Regions from separate parts of the Brevibacillus sp. NPDC003359 genome, predicted to be linked through region 2. Evidence: riboswitches for the same ligand, from Rfam matches in the RefSeq annotation. Region 2 holds a riboswitch; the other holds the start of a gene.
The links. A riboswitch is a leader RNA that binds a small molecule or an ion and turns the genes downstream of it on or off. The one in region 2 is predicted to bind thiamine pyrophosphate.

Region 1 (9,027 bases), 510 kb from region 2:
ACAAGCACCTACGCCATCAACGGGAAGGACAAACGGTGGCAGAAAATGAAAATATTTCATGACCTCTTTGCTGTTATAGGAGGGGTGACATTCCGTGATGGGGTTGTGAATGCGTTGTTGCTCGGCTTGTATAACGATGAGGGGAAGTTCTATTATATTGGGCATGCAGGCACTGCGAAGTTCAGTAAGAAAACGTGGCAAGATCTAACACAGCGGATACAGCCCACTATCCGACCAACGAAACCATTTGAGAATGAACCGGAGAGAAGGAAAGACGCAATTTGGGTAGAACCTGAGATTGTTGTAAAAGTGAAATTTATGGAGTGGACCACGGGAAAGACAATGAGACATCCTAGTGTTCAAGCAATCGTGAACATGCCTGTATCGGCTTGTATGTTTTCCCAAAATGAATAACATGCGTAAGGGCGAGCTCTACTTTACCGAGTCGCCCCAAAAAGCATCCGTTATCCCAGAACATAAACCTCTCATGCGGGAGGTGTCTTTTTTGTGCGCAATATAAAAAATGTTAGGTTTATTCCTGCTGGTTACTGTATTCCTATTTCGTCATCACTATTTCTAACGGTCACTTCGCCATTCGGGTACCGATGCTTAAGATAGTCGCCGCCCCAATCACATAGCACTTTTAAAACTTCTTTTAATGATTCCCCATATTCTGTAAGCGCATATTCCACTCTGGGTGGTACTTGATCGTACGTTTTTCTGGTGATCAAGCCATCTCGTTCAAGCTCCTTTAATTGTACCGTGAGCATCTTTTGTGATATACCCGTCACTAATCGTTTTAATTCACCCGTACGTATTGGTCCCTTTGTCAAGTAATACAAAATATGCGCCTTCCATTTTCCCCCAATTACTTCCAAGACGATTTCGATTCTATTGTTGTACTGTTTCATTTTCTTTTAACTCCTTTAAAAATGTACAGGTACGCAGACGTTCCTATAGTACGTTGACGTTCCTATGGCACGCAAAAGTGCGTACTTTTTTTTAGTTACTTTCTCTTGCATAATAGGATTCGTTACCAAGTCATGCAGTATAGTGACCTTTACCATTATACCCATATAAGTATGCTGCATAAAATATTTAGGAGGTACTCTTACTATGAAAACAGCAATTCGTACGGCAAATTTTTATGACGTGATTCGTGAGCGCCGGTCTGTTCGGACCTTTGATCCTTCTTATAAAATCTCAGAGCAAGAAATCAAAGAGCTCATTGGAGAGGCTATGTTCGCTCCGAGTGGTACGAATCTGAATCCTTGGCGTTTTATGGTGTTTACAGAGAAGGAGCTCAAGGAAAAGCTGCTTCCGATGGCATTGGGACAACAACAAGTGGTTGATGCATCCGCAGTCATTGTTGTGTTAGGTGATATGGACGCCTATACAGTGGAGAACGCTGACAAAATCAATCAAAGAGCTGTAGATGCTGGTTTTATGCCTGAGGAAGTAAAGAATAGAATTAACGAAAGTGTAAAGGGGTACTACGGGACTGTCAGTGAGCAAGTATGGAGAGAGTGGCAACACCTTGATGGAGGTCTAATAGCGATGCAATTGATGCTCGCGGCTAAGGCAAGAGGTTATGACACAGTTCCTATGCTTGGCTACAATACCGAAGAATTCCGAAAAGCTTTTCATGTTCCAGACAACTGGGTGAATGTACTCATGATTCCAGTAGGAAAAGCAGCGCAACTAGGGTTCCCGACTGTTAGGTTGGCTGTTGACGAAGTAACTTATTGGAATGGGAAGTTATAAAAACTCATTGTGAATGTAGTATTCACGAGAGGAGGGGTACCGCTACAGTCATGTGGCGGCTTCCCTGCAATTCGATAGATTTTAATTCTGTCGCCTTTCTATAAAACAAAATTACGGATATTAGATATCCTCATTAACTACAAAAGAAGGTATTTCAATGAAATTGAGTGTTTTGGATCAAACGCCTACTTCTAATGGACAAACTTCAGCTCAAACTTTTCAAAATACCATTGAATTAGCGAAACGGGTAGATGAATTGGGTTACAACAGGATATGGTACTCCGAGCATCATGGGGCGACAAACTTGGTAAGTGCCTCACCTGAAATCATGATTGCGCATATAGCTTCTGCAACCAAGAACATTCGTGTAGGATCGGGTGGAATTATGCTGATGCATTATTCTCCGCTAAAAATGGCGGAAGTTTTTAAGACCCTTACTACCCTCTATCCAAATCGAATTGATTTTGGAGTAGGTCGTGCTCCTGGTGGGGATCGCTTCTCTACACTTGCCTTGCACGAAGGTAGGCAACCGAATGTGCTAAACCAGTACGATAAGCTTGTGGAAACCATGATGTTTATGACTGACGCGATGCCTGAAGACCACGTGTATAGTCGGACGTTGGCTGCTCCTTTGGATGCACCACTACCTGAGGTTTGGCTGTTAGGTTCCAGTGGAAGCAGTGCTGCACAAGCAGGAAGATTCGGGATTGGTTATTCCTTCGCCCAATTTATTAGCGGACAGTTGGATACGTCGATGCTTGAGGCATATCGCGAAAATTTCACTCCTTCAGAATTTATGTCCGACCCCAAAATCAATGTTGGATATTTTGTGATGGCGGCAGAAACAACGGAGGAAGCCGAATATCATGCAGCTAGCCTCGATTTAAATTTGCTGTTTTTGGATAAAGGAATGCCGTTTCAAATTTTCAGCCCAGAAGATGCGTTGAATTATTCCTATACCGAGATGGATAAAATGGCGATCGAACACAACCGCAAACGATTCCTTGTAGGAAGTGCAAAAGATGTTGCGAATACGCTGCGTGAACACGATGAAAAATACGGTATCACTGAAGCTGTACTTGGAACAATCAGTCATAGCCATGAGGCGAGACTAGAATCTTACCGATTGCTTGCAAAGGAACTTCTCTAATAGAAAGGTGGAAAAAGTAATGATTCCGATTTTGAAACGAATTAACATTTTAGCCAAAAAACAATATATCTGCAAATCATTCGTGGGCAAGTTTTGCACACATTTTCAGGGTTAACGATTTTGGACCCACTTGGTAACGATGTCACACCTCAAAAGTTAAAAATCGCACAACAAAATCAGATGGTTAAGACAAATGATGAAGCATGAATATGAAGGGTGGCGTCGAACAAGCCGTGTATGCTCTTCTCGTGCTCACTCGATTACCTAGACATGCGATGTTATCTGGTGAAGCTCTAAGTCAACAGCTCCGGGTCTCTCCAACTTATTTGCAGAAGTTAATGAGAAAACTTGTACAGGCAGGGATCGTTTCTTCTGTGCCAGGTGCAAAAGGTGGATTTCGACTACAAGCTTCACCTGATGACATCACCATACATGATGTGTTCAGCGCAATCGAAGGCGTGAAATCTCTTTATCGTTCAACAGGTATTTTTGAAGGGATGCTTTTGTCGAATGAAAACAACGCCTGCTTGTTATCCGATGTAATGGAGGAAGCTGAGCATGCTTGGCAAACTGTATTAAAACGTCAATCCATCGCTTCTTTACACAGAGAACTAAACCAAACATGCTCAACTGATTATCTGATGAAATTGGATTCTTGGTTAAAAGAAGTTATTCGTTAACTAGTTAATGAATTGGGAATTAAGGAGGTATAACATGTTTGTTCGAGTGGTAACGCTCAGTAGTAAAGTGGGAATGGAGGAACAATTACGGCAAATTGGACGACACTTACTTGTTCCTGTCAATAAAGATGCAGGATGTGTTGAAGTTTATTTCATGGAGCCTAGCTTAGAAACGGACAATCCTTTTTTCGGTGTGATTAGTGTTTGGAGAGATAAGGAAACGTTGGATACCATGAAAAATAGTGAAAGATATCGTGACTTGCTTCAAGATATGGGGCCTTTGATTGAATCCGTAACAGATCAGCTATACGTAGTAGAGTAATCTGCCGTTTCGCCCTCGGTTGTTTTTGTTGATGGATGTACATACATCTGTAACAGTTGGAATTTTACGAAACTTATTTATTGATTAAGTATTGAATTCGAGCTATACTACTTGTAACTAAAGGTACTGATGGGTTAGCGAATTGGGCTGTATCTGGTTGAGCTGCTTCCTCCTTCCGTGGTACGTCCACCACACCTCATGGGAAGGGAGCCGCTCTCTGATATGGCCCTCTTTGTGTCTCGCTCGTGCTGGGAATGTCTGTAGTTCACTTTCTTTAACCCTTTTTTCATTGATATATAACTAATGACTTGTTTATAATGACTGTGCGAACTCATTTACGAAAGAAGGAATTGACTTGCCGTTTCTTCGGTTTAAAGGCTTTGCGAAGCAAGACATAGAGCCTATTTCTCAGATTCTTATAGAAGAGTTTTCTAAAATTGCTGAGGTAGCTCAGGAAAAGGTAAAATTGGAGCTGCTTCAGGTAGAGCAACTGACGAACAGTCCTTTGTCTGTAGAGATCATGATGTTTCCTCGTGAACAAAAGCAACATGACGCGATTGCGAGCGCCATAAACAGCATTTTGAAGCAGCAGGGCTTTTTGCATGTCCATATTTTCTTCATTCTGCTATCGCCCACTCTCTATTATAAAGAAGGACTTCCGTTGCAAGTTGGAATGACGAGATAAGCAAGAAAAAAGGTCGAGATCCTCCAAAAGGATTTCGACCTTTTTCTATTAATAATAGAGGCTTTCGGTTTGCAGGCACTTGGAGCATGTTCGCGTGAGTGGTGTTTCGATATAGACGTGGTTGCAGTCCTGTTGAATCAGCCGCAATTGTTGTTTGGATCGTTCTAGCTCGGCCTCTAGTCGAATGATCTTTTCACGTAAACGACTGGCTTCCTCCATATGCATCCTCCTCCATTACGACTGGTACAAACGGCTTCCTTGTTCGCGGAACTCACGCGATTTTTCCTGCATACCTGCAAGAATGGTGGGATCTTGGGCAGTCCCTTGTTCATTGGCGATATGACGAATGTCGTGAGATATTTTCATGCTGCAAAATTTAGGACCGCACATGGAACAAAAATGAGCGGATTTGGCTGCTTCAGCTGGCAATGTTTCGTCGTGATATTCGCGGGCGCGCTCTGGGTCCAAAGACAAATTGAACTGGTCGATCCAGCGAAAATCAAAACGAGCTTTGGATAAAGCGTCGTCTCGTTGTTTCGCACGAGGATGTCCTTTCGCGAGATCAGCGGCATGCGCTGCGATTTTGTATGCGATTAGACCGTTGCGGACATCCTCTTTATTGGGTAGGCCGAGGTGCTCCTTGGGCGTTACATAGCAGAGCATGGCTGTTCCGAACCAACCAATCATAGCGGCACCAATCGCTGAAGTAATGTGATCATAGCCGGGGGCGATGTCTGTCGTGAGCGGCCCAAGTGTGTAAAAAGGTGCCTCGTGACAAATGGATAACTGTTTATCCATATTTTCGCGAATAAGATGCATGGGGACGTGACCAGGGCCTTCAATCATGACTTGTACGTCGTGTTCCCACGCAATTTTTGTGAGTTCACCCAATGTTTCAAGCTCGGCGAACTGTGCCTCATCATTCGCATCCGCGATGGAGCCAGGGCGTAGCCCATCTCCGAGAGAGACGCAAATGTCATAGGCCTTCAGAATTTCGCAAATTTCAGCGAAATGCGTATACAAAAAGTTTTCCTCATGATGGGCCAGGCACCATGCGGCCAAAATTGATCCGCCGCGAGAGACGATACCGGTAACGCGTTTTGCTGTCATAGGGATGTAGCGCAATAGAACGCCAGCGTGAATGGTAAAGTAATCGACGCCTTGTTCTGCTTGCTCAATCAAGGTGTCTCGGTAAACTTCCCATGTCAAATCCTCTGCTTTCCCATTTACTTTTTCGAGTGCTTGGTAGATGGGGACGGTTCCGATTGGTACAGGACTATTGCGGATAATCCACTCCCGCGTAGTGTGTATATGTTTTCCCGTCGAGAGGTCCATGATGGTGTCAGCACCCCAACGGACCGACCAAATCATTTTTTCGACTTCTTCTTCCATCGAAGAGCTGACAGCTGACGTTCCGATGTTGGCATTGATTTTGACATGAAAGTTGCGGCCAATGATCATCGGCTCGCTTTCAGGGTGATTGACGTTAGAAGGGAGGATCGCACGTCCAGCGGCGATTTCTGCCCGTACAAATTCAGGAGAGACACCCTCGCGAATGGCGACGTATTCCATTTCCGGTGTGATGATATTTTTTCGGGCATAATGAAGCTGGGTAACCATTTTCCCTGCTTTTGCCCGCTTTGGTTTGTAGCCTTCCCGGGGGAAAGTGGGGAGAGTGACTGCCTTTTCTTCGTTTCTGATGCCGTCGTCGACGAGCTGCGGTTCGCGACCGACATACGTTTCTGCATCATTTCGCTCATCGATCCACTTGTGGCGGATGGAGGGCAGTCCTGCTTGAATATCAGGGACGTAACCCCCTGCGGTATACTCGCCACTCGTATCGTACACGCGAAGAGGGGGATTGGGTGTGGAGCCAAACAATCCTTCGGTGGGATGAAGGGAAATCTCGCGCATCGGGACGCGGATGTCCGAACGGCTACCTGTTTCGTATACTTTGCGACTGCCTGGAAACGATGACACCAATGACATAAGAAAAACCTCCTTGTTTTGGTTGCACGAAAGCGAGAACCGTTTAGGGAGGCGAAAGAAACCGCCCGCGAAAAAGCGCCGCATATTCAACATGCGACGCCAACGCGAGAGTAGAGAAGAAACGGATATCCTAAAGATACACGCATCTTTTCGTGTCGTATATGACATTCCTCCGCTGGCATTACCCAGTTCAGGTTCAACGGTCGATGGCACGTACCATCCTCTCAGCCTGGTGATTTCCAAGCTCCCGTGCTGTTTTATTTTGGATTGCAAGATTAGGATAACGGGAAGTCCATCTAATTTCAAGGAAAATTTTTCAATAAAAATTTGCGGGTGTGCAACACATTTTCCTCTCCTCTATTCTCGTGAATCGGACTAAAACTGTTTCTGTAGACCCACATGAATCCTATCTGTTACGATGAAGTTCGAAAAAAAAGCAACTGCTTCCAATGCTTTGATCTTCCGAGTTGTCGAAGCAGGTTGGAGAAGTATTTAGAGGTGATGAGGTATGGATGTTTATTCGGATCTAAAACAAGGAGAACGTGGAGCGTGGGTGAGTATTTTCGCCTACATTTTCTGCTCCATATTAAAAATAGGAGTTGCGTATGTCACTGCGTCGGAAGCTTTAATGGCCGACGGTCTTAACAACTCAACGGATGTCGTCGCATCGATTGCTGTTTTGATCGGGTTGCGTATTGCAAGGAAACCACCTGATAAAGACCACCCGTATGGCCATTTTCGGGCGGAGACGATTTCAGCACTTGTCGCTTCATTTATTATGCTATTTGTCGGAGTTCAAGTCGTTACGAATGCCGTACCATCCTTGATTGATCCACATCATTCGGCTCCTGACCTGTTGGCAGGGTGGACAGCACTTGCGACTGCGGTCATTATGCTTTTCGTCTATCGGTACAATAAAAAGCTCGCCATAAAAACAAACAGCCAAGCACTTCTTGCAGCGGCCGCTGACAACCGTTCAGACGCATTCGTCAGTATCGGGACGTTTATCGGGGTAGCAGGCGCACAATTTCAATTGCATTGGCTTGATCCTTTAGCTGCTTTTGTCGTTGGTCTTATCATCTTGAAGACTGCATGGGACATTTTCAGGGAGGCAACCCACCGCTTGACAGATGGTTTTGACGAGAGCGAGTTGGAAGACCTGCGGGCTACGATTTCCTCGATTTCAGGGGTAAAGGATATCAGTGACATTAAAGCCCGCTACCATGGAAGCAGCGTACTGGTTGATGTTGTGATCCACGTAGATCCAGGTCTGAATGTGGTGGAGAGCCACACAATCACCGAGAAAATTGAAGAACAGATGCGCAAGATTCACCGAATCAATGCCGTTCATATCCATATTGAACCATGCAGGAAGATGGCGCCAAGCTAGATGTCCTGATGCGAATACAAAAAAACCTGTCCAAAGTGGGCAGGTTTTTTTAGGTGCAGATTAAACAGTGGTAGCCTTCTTTTTGCGCAATGTTTTGGTTGTAGAAGTGGTCGCAGTTTTTTGGGGACTGGTTGCGGGCTGCTTTTTCTCTTTTTCTGGCGCGGAGGCTGCAGTGGTGCGTTTTCGCCCAGGCTTTGACGGAGTGGGTTCGGGCTCGATTTTGATGGGCACTGCGGCTTGACCTGCTGTAGACTCCAAGCTTTCTTTTAGGGCTTGCATGAGATCAATTACATTGGTTCTTGCCACGGTAGGTGCAGTTGCGATCTCCTGACCCTCCAGTTTTTTCTCAATCAGTTTTTGCAGGTCGGATCGATATTCATCCGTATATTTTGCCGGGTCAAAAGGGATCGTCATATTACTAATGAGCTCAGTTGCCATCTTCAGTTCGTTTTCGGCCAAGGCTACAGTGGCTTCTGGTAAGGCAGGAACTTGACTAACCGGACGTACTTCATCTGGATAGAAGATCGTCTCCAGCATGATGCAATGCCCATAAAGTCGGATAACTGCCAAGCTTTGCCGATTGCGCATTGTTACCTGTGCAACGCCAATCTTGCCTGTCTGTTCCATGGCGGAGCGCAGCAAGGCGTATGCTTTTTCTCCCGTGTCCTGGGGCGATAAGAAATAGCTTTTATGAAAATAAACCGGGTCGATCTCTGACAAGTCTACGAAGTCGATAATTTCAATGGCTCTGCGCGTTTCTGGCGTAATAGCTTCCAGATCATCATCGTCGACCATGACAAAATGTCCTTTTTCGTATTCGAAGCCACGGACGATTTCGCTCGTATCGACTTCGCGCTGGCAGTGGGGACACATTTTCGTGTACTTGATCGGGGTATGACACTCTTTATGCAGTTGGCGAAAGCGAATATCGCGCTCTTCTGTTGCGGTAAACATGCGAACAGGTATATTGACGAGGCCGAAGCTGATCGAGCCCTTCCACACCGTATGCATTCGGATACCTCCTTCACAGCTATTTTTCTATAGTAT
Region 2 (9,027 bases):
TTTTGATAATACCGCCTCTACTAGGAAAAAGTGATTCTGCGTATTCAAACAAAAAAGATTGTGTAATAGAATTGTTACGTCTATTTTTAATTCCTAAGGAAAATCATATTTTATTTCCAGGACAGTTTTGTTATCGTTTATCTGATGACTTTCAAACAGGGAGCTCTGGTATTATACTAGCTTTAGAGGGGATATTGAAAGATAACCCATTATATTGGCTTCCATTAATAAATATCGATGATTTTTATAAAAATACAAAATATAGCCAAGATGTAGCATGTGTAAATGCCGCCCCAACTACAATCAAGCAATGAGGTGTAGAGTAGTGGTTGGCTTTGTTCCATAATTGTATAAGAGTACCAAATGGACAGTGCTACCTTATGGTTGGGTGCTGTCGTTTTTTGTTTGCAAAGAGATAAAGGTTGTTTAGATTCTGCATCATGTCCAATGTGCAGAAAGGAGAGATACGACTTGCAAGAACTAACCTCAACACAACTGATCCAATACCTGCAAGAAAAGGAGTCGGTCGCTCTTTTTGTCTATACACCGATGTGTGGGACCTGCAAGCTCGCAGCACGTATGCTCGGCATCATGCAAGAAACATTACCTACCGTTCCTCTGTATCAGATCAACATTAATACGGCGCCAGCATTGGCAGAACAATGGCAAGTGACCAGCGTTCCCGCCTTGCTTATTTTTCGCAGAAATGAATTAATGGAACGCCATTACGCCATCCAGTCCGTTGGATTTTTGTACGAAGTTCTTAAACCCCTTGCCTAGACATACACCTATTTCCTTCGCCATGAATATGACAGAGAGAGAAGAAATGCGAAGGAGGAGGCGTATGCAAATCCACGTGGTGGAAGAAGGACAAACCTTAGCGAGCATCGCCGAGACGTACGGAACGACGCCGGAAGCGATTACCAAGGCAAATGAATTGCCAGATCCCAAAAAGCTGGCGATTGGGCAAGCGATGGTGATCCCGATTGTAGGAAGCTACTATTGGGTCAAACAAGGAGATACACTGTATACCATCGGACAGCGTTATCAGATCAGCGCAGCAGAGCTGGCTCGCGTCAATGGGATTTCTCCCTATAAACCGCTACAAGTCGGGCAAAAGCTATACATCCCGCCACGACCTAGACGAGCGGCGGATTTCAATGCGTATGTGGAACCCCGCCGCACCGTTCCACCAGAGCTGGAAGCGGATGTTCGGACGGCTGCACCACATCTTACGTATTTGGCGCCGTTCAGCTTTCGCATCAAACGGGATGGGACCCTCGAGCGACCAACGCTGAACAATTTTCCGGCGATCGCAAAAGAAAATCAAGTCCTGCTCATGATGGTCGTTACGAATTTGGAAAAAGGACAGTTCAGTACGGAATTGGGCGCACTCATTCTAAATGATCAAGAGCTCCAGAACAAATTGTTGGATAATATTCTCGCGACAGCCCGTGAGCTGGGAATGGGGGATATCCATTTTGATCTGGAAGCATTGCCCACAACAGGTGCAGAAGCATACGCGAACTTCTTGCGAAAAGCAAGGGACCGCATACATGCAGCGGGGTTGATGATGTCTGTTGCACTAGCACCGAAGACGAGTGCCGAGCAAGCAGGAAAATGGTATTCCGCCCATGATTACAAGGCGATAGGAGCGCTTGCCGATTTTGTCGTGATCATGACGTATGAATGGGGCTATAGTGGTGGACCTCCCATGGCGGTTTCTCCGATCGGACCGGTGCGGCGTGTCTTGCAGTACGCCATTACCGAAATACCAGCCGAGAAAATTATGATGGGTCAAAATCTGTACGGATACGACTGGACCTTACCGTATGAGCGAGGAACGACAGCGAAAGCTCTGAGTCCACAGGCGGCAATTGCGCTGGCTGCGCAGCATAATGCAGTCATCCGGTATGATTATCGCGCGCAGGCTCCGTTTTTTACGTACACCGATGATCAAGGCAAGCGACATCAGGTGTGGTTTGAGGATGCGCGGTCGATCCATGCTAAGTTTAATCTGGTTAAACAACTTGGTTTGAGAGGTGTCAGCTACTGGAAACTCGGTTTGCCATTTCCGCAAAATTGGCTGTTGATTGAGGAGAACTTTCGCGTCCGTAAGCGTGCGTAGTCAACTGGCGTACATTCCATCTCGGTTTGTACGCCTTTTTTTCGAATGAAAAATCATGGTATGATGAAGAGGACAGGAAGAAAAAGGGGGGAAATCATGGGAGAGTGCAAATTGGATCACAGCCATGAGGACGTACTCAAAAAACTGGCAGAACAAGCTCCACATCTGTCGGAGCTGCGTGTGAGTCAATTCAAAAATCAGTTGAATGGCGAACTCAGCCAAGAGCGTCTAAACGAGCTATTTCATTTATTGAAAAAGTATGACCTGGCAAGCCCAGAGGAGCGCCAAGAGCGCGAAAAACAAATGGATCGTTTGTTTGGTTAAGCCTATACATATGATTGTTGTTTTTGCCCCCTAGTGGGAGAATCAAGCTGGAACCTTTGTTCCATGCAGCGAGGAGTAACGATGAACGATAGACTCTATTATCAGGATGCCTATACGAGAACATTTTCGGCCCAGGTGACGAGATCAGGTGTCGAACAAGATGGAACACCTTACGTGGTCCTTAATCAAACGGCTTTTTACCCTACTGGAGGTGGACAGCCTTCCGACCTGGGAGTATTGGAAGAGATTCGTGTGGTAGATGTGGAAGAAGTAGAAGGTGAAATTCGTCACCGGCTGGAAGCTCCTTTGTCCGAAAGCATAGCGGAAGTGACGGCTCACATCGATTGGGACCGCCGCTTTGATCACATGCAACAGCACGCTGGCCAACACATTTTATCTGCGTCCTTCCTGGAGGTCGTGCAGGCTGAGACCGTTGCCTTTCACTTGGGCAAAGAGCGTGTCACCATTGATGTACGACTGGATGAGTTGACAGCAGATGTATGGGAGAAGGTAGAGAAGCGAGCCAACCAGATTGTTCTGGAAAACCACCCCATCATTGCGCGGTTCGTTGATGATGAGGAATTGGCAACGCTGCCCTTGAAAAAACAGCCGACCGTTACCGAAAATATTCGCGTCGTGATGATACCTGAGTTTGATTACAATCCATGTGGAGGAACACATCCAGCGCGTACCGGCGAAGTCGGGATGATCAAGATCTTGGGCTGGGAGCGACATCGCGGAAACATTCGTCTGGAATTCATCTGTGGCTGGCGAGCTTTGCGGGACTACAACCAAAAGCAAGCTGTCGTTCGTGATACGGCGAAGCTGCTCGCTACCAACGAAGGTGAACTGATCGCACAGACGGAACGCCTCCTCGCAGAACGTGATGCCTTGAAGACAAAATTGGCTGATGTGGATAAGCAGATCTTAGAAGTGGAAGTCAATCAACAACTATCTGCTGCTAGCCAGCTGGGTAATTCTCGTCTCATCATGCGGACCTTCACAGACAAAACCATTCAACAGCTTCAACAGTTCGCACAGCTGGCTACTACTCTGGCGCCAGATGCGATTTGTCTCTTGGCTGCTACTACCGAAGACAAGATGCAAGTCGTGTTTGCTCGTGGGCAAGAAGTCAACGTAGCCATCAATCAAGTATTGAAAGAAACCTTGCCGGTTATTGACGGAAAAGGTGGGGGAAATCCTGCTATGGCACAGGGCGGCGGGCAGCGACTGGTGGATGCAGAAGAAGTATTGCTGCATGCTCGCAAACTGCTCGAAGCCTCCCTTATGTAAATGCATTCGATCTAATTAAAGGAGGATACCGCGATGAACTGGAATCCGGGAGATATCGTTCGCGTTGCGCAGCGAACGGGAGAATATATTGCAGAAGTATTGGAAATCCACGATTCGAAGCTGTTGGTAAAAGTGTTGGCAGTCACCAAATACCCGACACAAGGCGATTTGCATTCTTCCTACGAAGTAGATGTGCCGCTGTTTCACCAGCGTCCAGCACTCTCTTACATGGAAAAATTCATGACGCCTGTCCAAGGAGTCATTCGCTATAATGGTGCCATTCCAGACTACAAGGAATCCGTGCGCCAGGCAATGGAGAGAGAAATGGATAAGCTGAAAAAAATGGCTACTTGGGCAGAGCGTTGTCTCATTGAGCTGGAAAAGATGCACAAGGAAGCCTTTACAAACACGAAATAGAGTGGTACTGTAATACTCGAATGTACGACAATTGCATAGCTTTACTACCAAACGGGGGCCAAGCAACGTTGGCTGAGATTGTAACGAGTGTGTTACTGACCGTTGAACCTGACCTGGGTCATGCCAGCGGAGGAAGAGGTATAGGGAATCGGAATCACGGTGTCGCATTCGAGGCGAAGAAAAGCTTGTTTGCGTGCACGTATGATAAGATGACACTCAACCATCCGAGGCGGATGGTTTTTTTATGCCATTCGTCCGGTGAGATGGGATGGGTATACGGCTTCTTCTGTTTGTCTGAATCGACTCAGGCAGGCGGGGGAAGCCGTTTTTTTTTCCAGTAGAAGGAGGTTATCCATGATTGTTCAGCTGAATGGGAAAAAAGTAGAGTTGGCGGAAGAGATCACAACAGTGCGAGCCTTGCTCACTTCTTATTCCCTGCAAGAGAAGATTGTCGTCGTAGAGCGAAATGGTGAAATTATTGATCGCTCAACGTACGAACAAACACCGATTGCAGACGGAGATCGCATAGAAATCGTTCATTTTGTCGGAGGAGGATGATCATGATGGATACATTGAAAATTGGACCTTACGAGTTTCGCTCCCGCTTGCTGCTAGGGACTGGTAAATTCGCTGATTTGGATACACAAGGGAAAGCGGTAGAGGTGTCGGAAGCAGAAATTTTGACATTTGCGATTCGTCGCTTGAATTTGGAAAATCCGCAAGAACCGAACTTTTTGGAACAACTCGATTTGAAAAAATTCACCCTGCTACCAAATACAGCAGGTGCCTATACAGCAGAAGAAGCAGTGCGCATTGCCCGTTTGGCTAAAGCATCTGGACTGTGTGACATGATCAAGGTCGAAGTCATTGGTGACCCGAAAACACTTCTCCCTGATCCAATTGGCACTCTTGAGGCATCGAAAATCTTGGTGGAAGAAGGCTTTATCGTACTGACCTACACCAATGACGATCCGATTCTAGCTAGACGTCTGCAAGAGGTTGGCGTACATGCGGTTATGCCCGGTGCGTCACCAATCGGTTCCGGACAAGGGATTGTCAACGAAAACAACCTCCGCTTTATCATCGAGGATGCGAAAGTTCCGATTATCGTGGATGCAGGAATTGGCTCGCCAGCAGACTGCGCAAAAGCGATGGAGCTGGGGGCGGACGGTGTCTTGTTGAATACGGCAGTAGCACTCGCTGACAATCCTGTCCTGATGGCAGAAGCGATGAAGCTCGCTGTGGAAGCAGGTCGCAAAGGGTTCTTGGCAGGCCGTATCGCGAAAAAGCGTTACGCGTCCGCGAGCAGCCCGACCGAAGGGATGATTGAGTAGCATGGATCGGCTGACGGAAGCGGTAGAATCGATTGCCAGCCGTAAAGAAGAGTTGTTCGCATTAGTGGCAGAGCTCGTCTCTCATCCGACTGTGAGTCCTCCCGCGCGAAACAGCGATGTCGCACAAGGAGTCATCGCCAACAGACTGCAAGCGATGGGATTCGAGGTGGATCGTTGGACGGTATATCCAGGAGATGACAATATCGTCGGTCGGTTATCAGGGAGTGCCTCTACTCAGGCAAACAGCTTGATCATCAACGGGCATATCGATGTGGCTGAAGTCGGAGATGACACGGGGTGGACTTATCCACCTTTTGCTCTGACACATGGCAAGGATGGGCGCCTTTACGGCCGTGGTGTTGCCGATATGAAAGGCGGACTCGCAGCGAGCTTGTTTGCGATCCAAATGCTGCGTGAACAAGGAATGGAGCTCCAAGGTGATCTGCTCTTTCAATCCGTCATCGGAGAAGAAGCAGGTGAAGCGGGGACATTGGTCGCTATCGAGCGTGGGTATCAGGCTGACTACGCCGTTGTCGTGGATACGAGCAATCTCCAAATGCAAGGACAGGGTGGGGTCATTACAGGCTGGATCACGATTGAGAGTCCGACGACGCTGCATGACGGAATGCGCGCGCAGACGATTCATGCAGGCGGACGTGTCCGGGGAGCCTCAGCCATTGAAAAAATGACGAAGGTGATCACCGCCCTACAGGAGCTGGAGCGGGACTGGGCTGTCATGAAATCTTATCCCGGCTTCTCGGCAGGCAGCAATACGATCAATCCCGCAGTCATCGAGGGAGGTCGTCACGCTGCGTTCATCGCAGACCGTTGTGCTCTATGGATTACCGTTCATTTTTATCCGAATGAATCCTACGAAGAGATCATTCGAGAGATCGAGGATCACGTCGGACGTACAGCAGCAGCTGATCTTTGGCTGAGAGACAATCCCCCAACATTCCGCTGGGGTGGACGTTCGATGATTGAAGAGCGTGGTGAAATCTTTCCTTCACTGGAGTTGGATACGGAGCATTCGGGTCTGGCAGCGCTGCAATCCGCATATGGGAGTCAATTACAGCAAGCGCCTATCGTGAATATGTCGCCTACGGTAACGGATGCAGGCTGGTTTGCGCATGCAGGCATTCCGGCGGTGCTATTTGGACCCGGTGAGCTTACGCATGCACATGCCGTTGATGAGTCGATTGATCCTGACCAGCTTGTTCATTTTGCCCAGATCATGGCCCGCTTCATTGCCACTTGGTGTAATACCCCAAAGGAAGCGAAGGAGTGAGTATCGCATGAAAACCTTTACTGATCGTTTGAGAAAAAGTGTAGCCCCGATCTGGGAGCGTGTTCATCAACATCCTTTTGTCACTGGACTTGGAGATGGCAGCCTGCCCGTTGGTGCATTCAAATATTACATGAAACAAGACTACATCTATTTGATTGATTACGCGAAAATGTTCGCGATTGCGAGTGTGAAGGCGTACGATCTGGAAACAAGCTCCAGGTTCGCTGCTTTGCAAGAATCGACGCTGAATACGGAGATGGAGCTGCATCGTCAGTATGCCGAGCGCTTTGGCATCTCCCGCGCGGAGCTGGAAGCGACAGAGCCTTCGTTTGTCATGCTGGGGTACACCAGCTACATGCTGCGTGTCGCTCATCAAGGATCGCTGGCAGAATTGGTGAGTGCACTTCTCCCATGCACATGGAGCTATTGGGAAATCGGAAAGCGCTTGGCTCAAGTAGAAGGGGCCTTGGATCACGAACTGTACGGGGAATGGGTACGCATGTACAGCTCCGATGAATTTGGGCAACTTGCGATCTGGCTAATTGATATCATGAATCAATTGGCGGAAGGAAAGAGCGAGCAAGAGCTGGCTAGAATGGAAGAGTATTTTGTCAATACCTCCAAAATGGAGTACATGTTCTGGGACATGTCCTACAGAGAGGAAATGTGGCCTTGGGAGAACAACTAGCTTTCGCCGACGTCAGCTTTTCGTATGGTGACAAGCAGATTCTCGATCATTTTGATCTGCGTGTGGAAAAAGGAGAATTTGTCAGTTTAATCGGTCCAAGCGGGATTGGGAAAAGCACCTTGTTTCAACTCATCGCAGGTCTTCTTACGCCGGAACAAGGCGAAATCAGACTCGGCAGTGTACCAGTAGCAAATCGTTTGGGGCAGGTCGGCTATATGCCCCAACGCGATCTGCTCATGCCATGGCGCACGATTGTCGAGAACGCAGCTTTGCCACTAGAAATCAAAGGTATGACGAAAAAAGAAGCGCATGAGCGAGTCAGACAGCAATTGCCAAGGTACGGGCTTCAGGATTGGGCTGATAGCTATCCAGCCCAGCTATCCGGTGGAATGCGTCAGCGTGTTTCCTTTTTGCGCGCATTGTTTTCCGGGGCGGAGATGATGCTGTTGGATGAGCCGTTCAGTGCATTGGATGGGATTACGAGAATGGACATGCAAGAGTGGCTGATGGAAAAGTGGCAGGAAACAGGCAGTACGATGCTGATGATTACACATGACATCGACGAAGCCATTTTGCTTGCAGATCGTATCGTTGTGTTGACAGGTAGTCCGATCACCAAGCCGATTGAACTAACCGTTCCGGTGAGCAGACCGCGAACGGCGAGCAGCCGCAACCAAAGCGGATTTTTGGCATTACGTGAACAAATCTGGGAACTTCTTCGACAGCAGCGCCAAGAAACGATGAAGCCGTTGAGGAGAGAAGCATGATGGGGAGAGGCATCTGGTTTGGCATCTCCATCGCCCTTTTTCTCCTGGTGTGGGAAGCTGGATGTCGCTTCCTCGGAGTGCCGCCATTCATTTTACCACCACCTAGCGCTGTGGTCGTGTCTTTGTGGGATTTACGTGCCTCTTTAGTAGGTGTACATCTTTGGGCGACGTTAAAGGAAGTATTACTAGGACTATCGATCTCGATTGTGTTTGGAATCTGCCTTGCATTTGCGATGATTCGCAGTCGGATTGTGGAGCGCTTGGTCTATCCGTATATCGTCATCTCCCAAACGATCCCAATTATAGCGTTATCACCCGTATTTATTTTGTGGTTCGGGTATGATTTATCAGGAAAAATCGCCGTAACGATTCTATTTACTTTCTTTCCGATCGTCGTCAACACGTATGATGGACTTCGCTCGACGGACAAGGAAATGCTTCAGCTCTTAAAAACAATGGGTGCTACGGACGGACAAATTTTCACCAAGCTGCAACTGCCGTCGAGTTTGCCCCATTTCTTCAGCGGCCTCAAAGTGGCAGCTACCTACAGTGTGGCTGGGGCGACGATTGGGGAATGGCTGGGAGCGAGCGAGGGTCTCGGGTACTTTGGCAGACGAGCATCAGGCAATTTTCAGGCACCTGCGTTGTTTGCCTCGGTCCTGTTGCTCTCGATTATCGGCATGCTGCTGTTTTGGCTGGCGGGACGAGTCGAACGTCATTTTTCCCCGCATATGAAAATCAAAGGAGAACAACAATGAAACCACTCAGCAAATGGACGAACGCATTCA

Region 1: linked by a shared signal. The riboswitch ahead of thiC (phosphomethylpyrimidine synthase ThiC) and the one ahead of thiS (sulfur carrier protein ThiS) in region 2 are both predicted to bind thiamine pyrophosphate.

What each region holds. Positions count from the first base shown of each region.
Region 1 is NZ_JBIAOR010000001.1:1,525,032-1,534,058, reverse strand. Features, by position in the region: gene ACFYU8_RS07045 (ATP-dependent DNA ligase) at 1-414, shown strand, start outside; gene ACFYU8_RS07040 (winged helix-turn-helix transcriptional regulator) at 546-911, opposite strand; gene ACFYU8_RS07035 (nitroreductase family protein) at 1,117-1,764, shown strand; gene ACFYU8_RS07030 (LLM class flavin-dependent oxidoreductase) at 1,922-2,914, shown strand; partial or broken gene ACFYU8_RS07025 (DUF896 domain-containing protein) at 2,934-3,121, shown strand; gene ACFYU8_RS07020 (Rrf2 family transcriptional regulator) at 3,118-3,594, shown strand; gene ACFYU8_RS07015 (putative quinol monooxygenase) at 3,629-3,916, shown strand; gene ACFYU8_RS07010 (DUF1904 family protein) at 4,272-4,601, shown strand; gene ACFYU8_RS07005 (hypothetical protein) at 4,650-4,820, opposite strand; gene thiC (phosphomethylpyrimidine synthase ThiC) at 4,836-6,590, opposite strand; TPP riboswitch at 6,740-6,851, opposite strand; gene ACFYU8_RS06995 (cation diffusion facilitator family transporter) at 7,099-7,980, shown strand; gene ku (non-homologous end joining protein Ku) at 8,041-8,991, opposite strand.
Region 2 is NZ_JBIAOR010000001.1:1,017,920-1,026,946, reverse strand. Features, by position in the region: gene lanKC (class III lanthionine synthetase LanKC) at 1-314, shown strand, start outside; gene ACFYU8_RS04505 (thioredoxin family protein) at 472-780, shown strand; gene ACFYU8_RS04500 (glycoside hydrolase family 18 protein) at 845-2,128, shown strand; gene ACFYU8_RS04495 (hypothetical protein) at 2,225-2,452, shown strand; gene ACFYU8_RS04490 (alanyl-tRNA editing protein) at 2,534-3,745, shown strand; gene kapB (kinase-associated lipoprotein KapB) at 3,779-4,162, shown strand; TPP riboswitch at 4,204-4,314, shown strand; gene thiS (sulfur carrier protein ThiS) at 4,517-4,720, shown strand; gene ACFYU8_RS04475 (thiazole synthase) at 4,723-5,496, shown strand; gene ACFYU8_RS04470 (acetylornithine deacetylase) at 5,498-6,784, shown strand; gene tenA (thiaminase II) at 6,792-7,472, shown strand; partial or broken gene ACFYU8_RS04460 (ABC transporter ATP-binding protein) at 7,559-8,239, shown strand; gene ACFYU8_RS04455 (ABC transporter permease) at 8,239-8,997, shown strand; gene ACFYU8_RS04450 (ABC transporter substrate-binding protein) at 8,994-9,027, shown strand, end outside.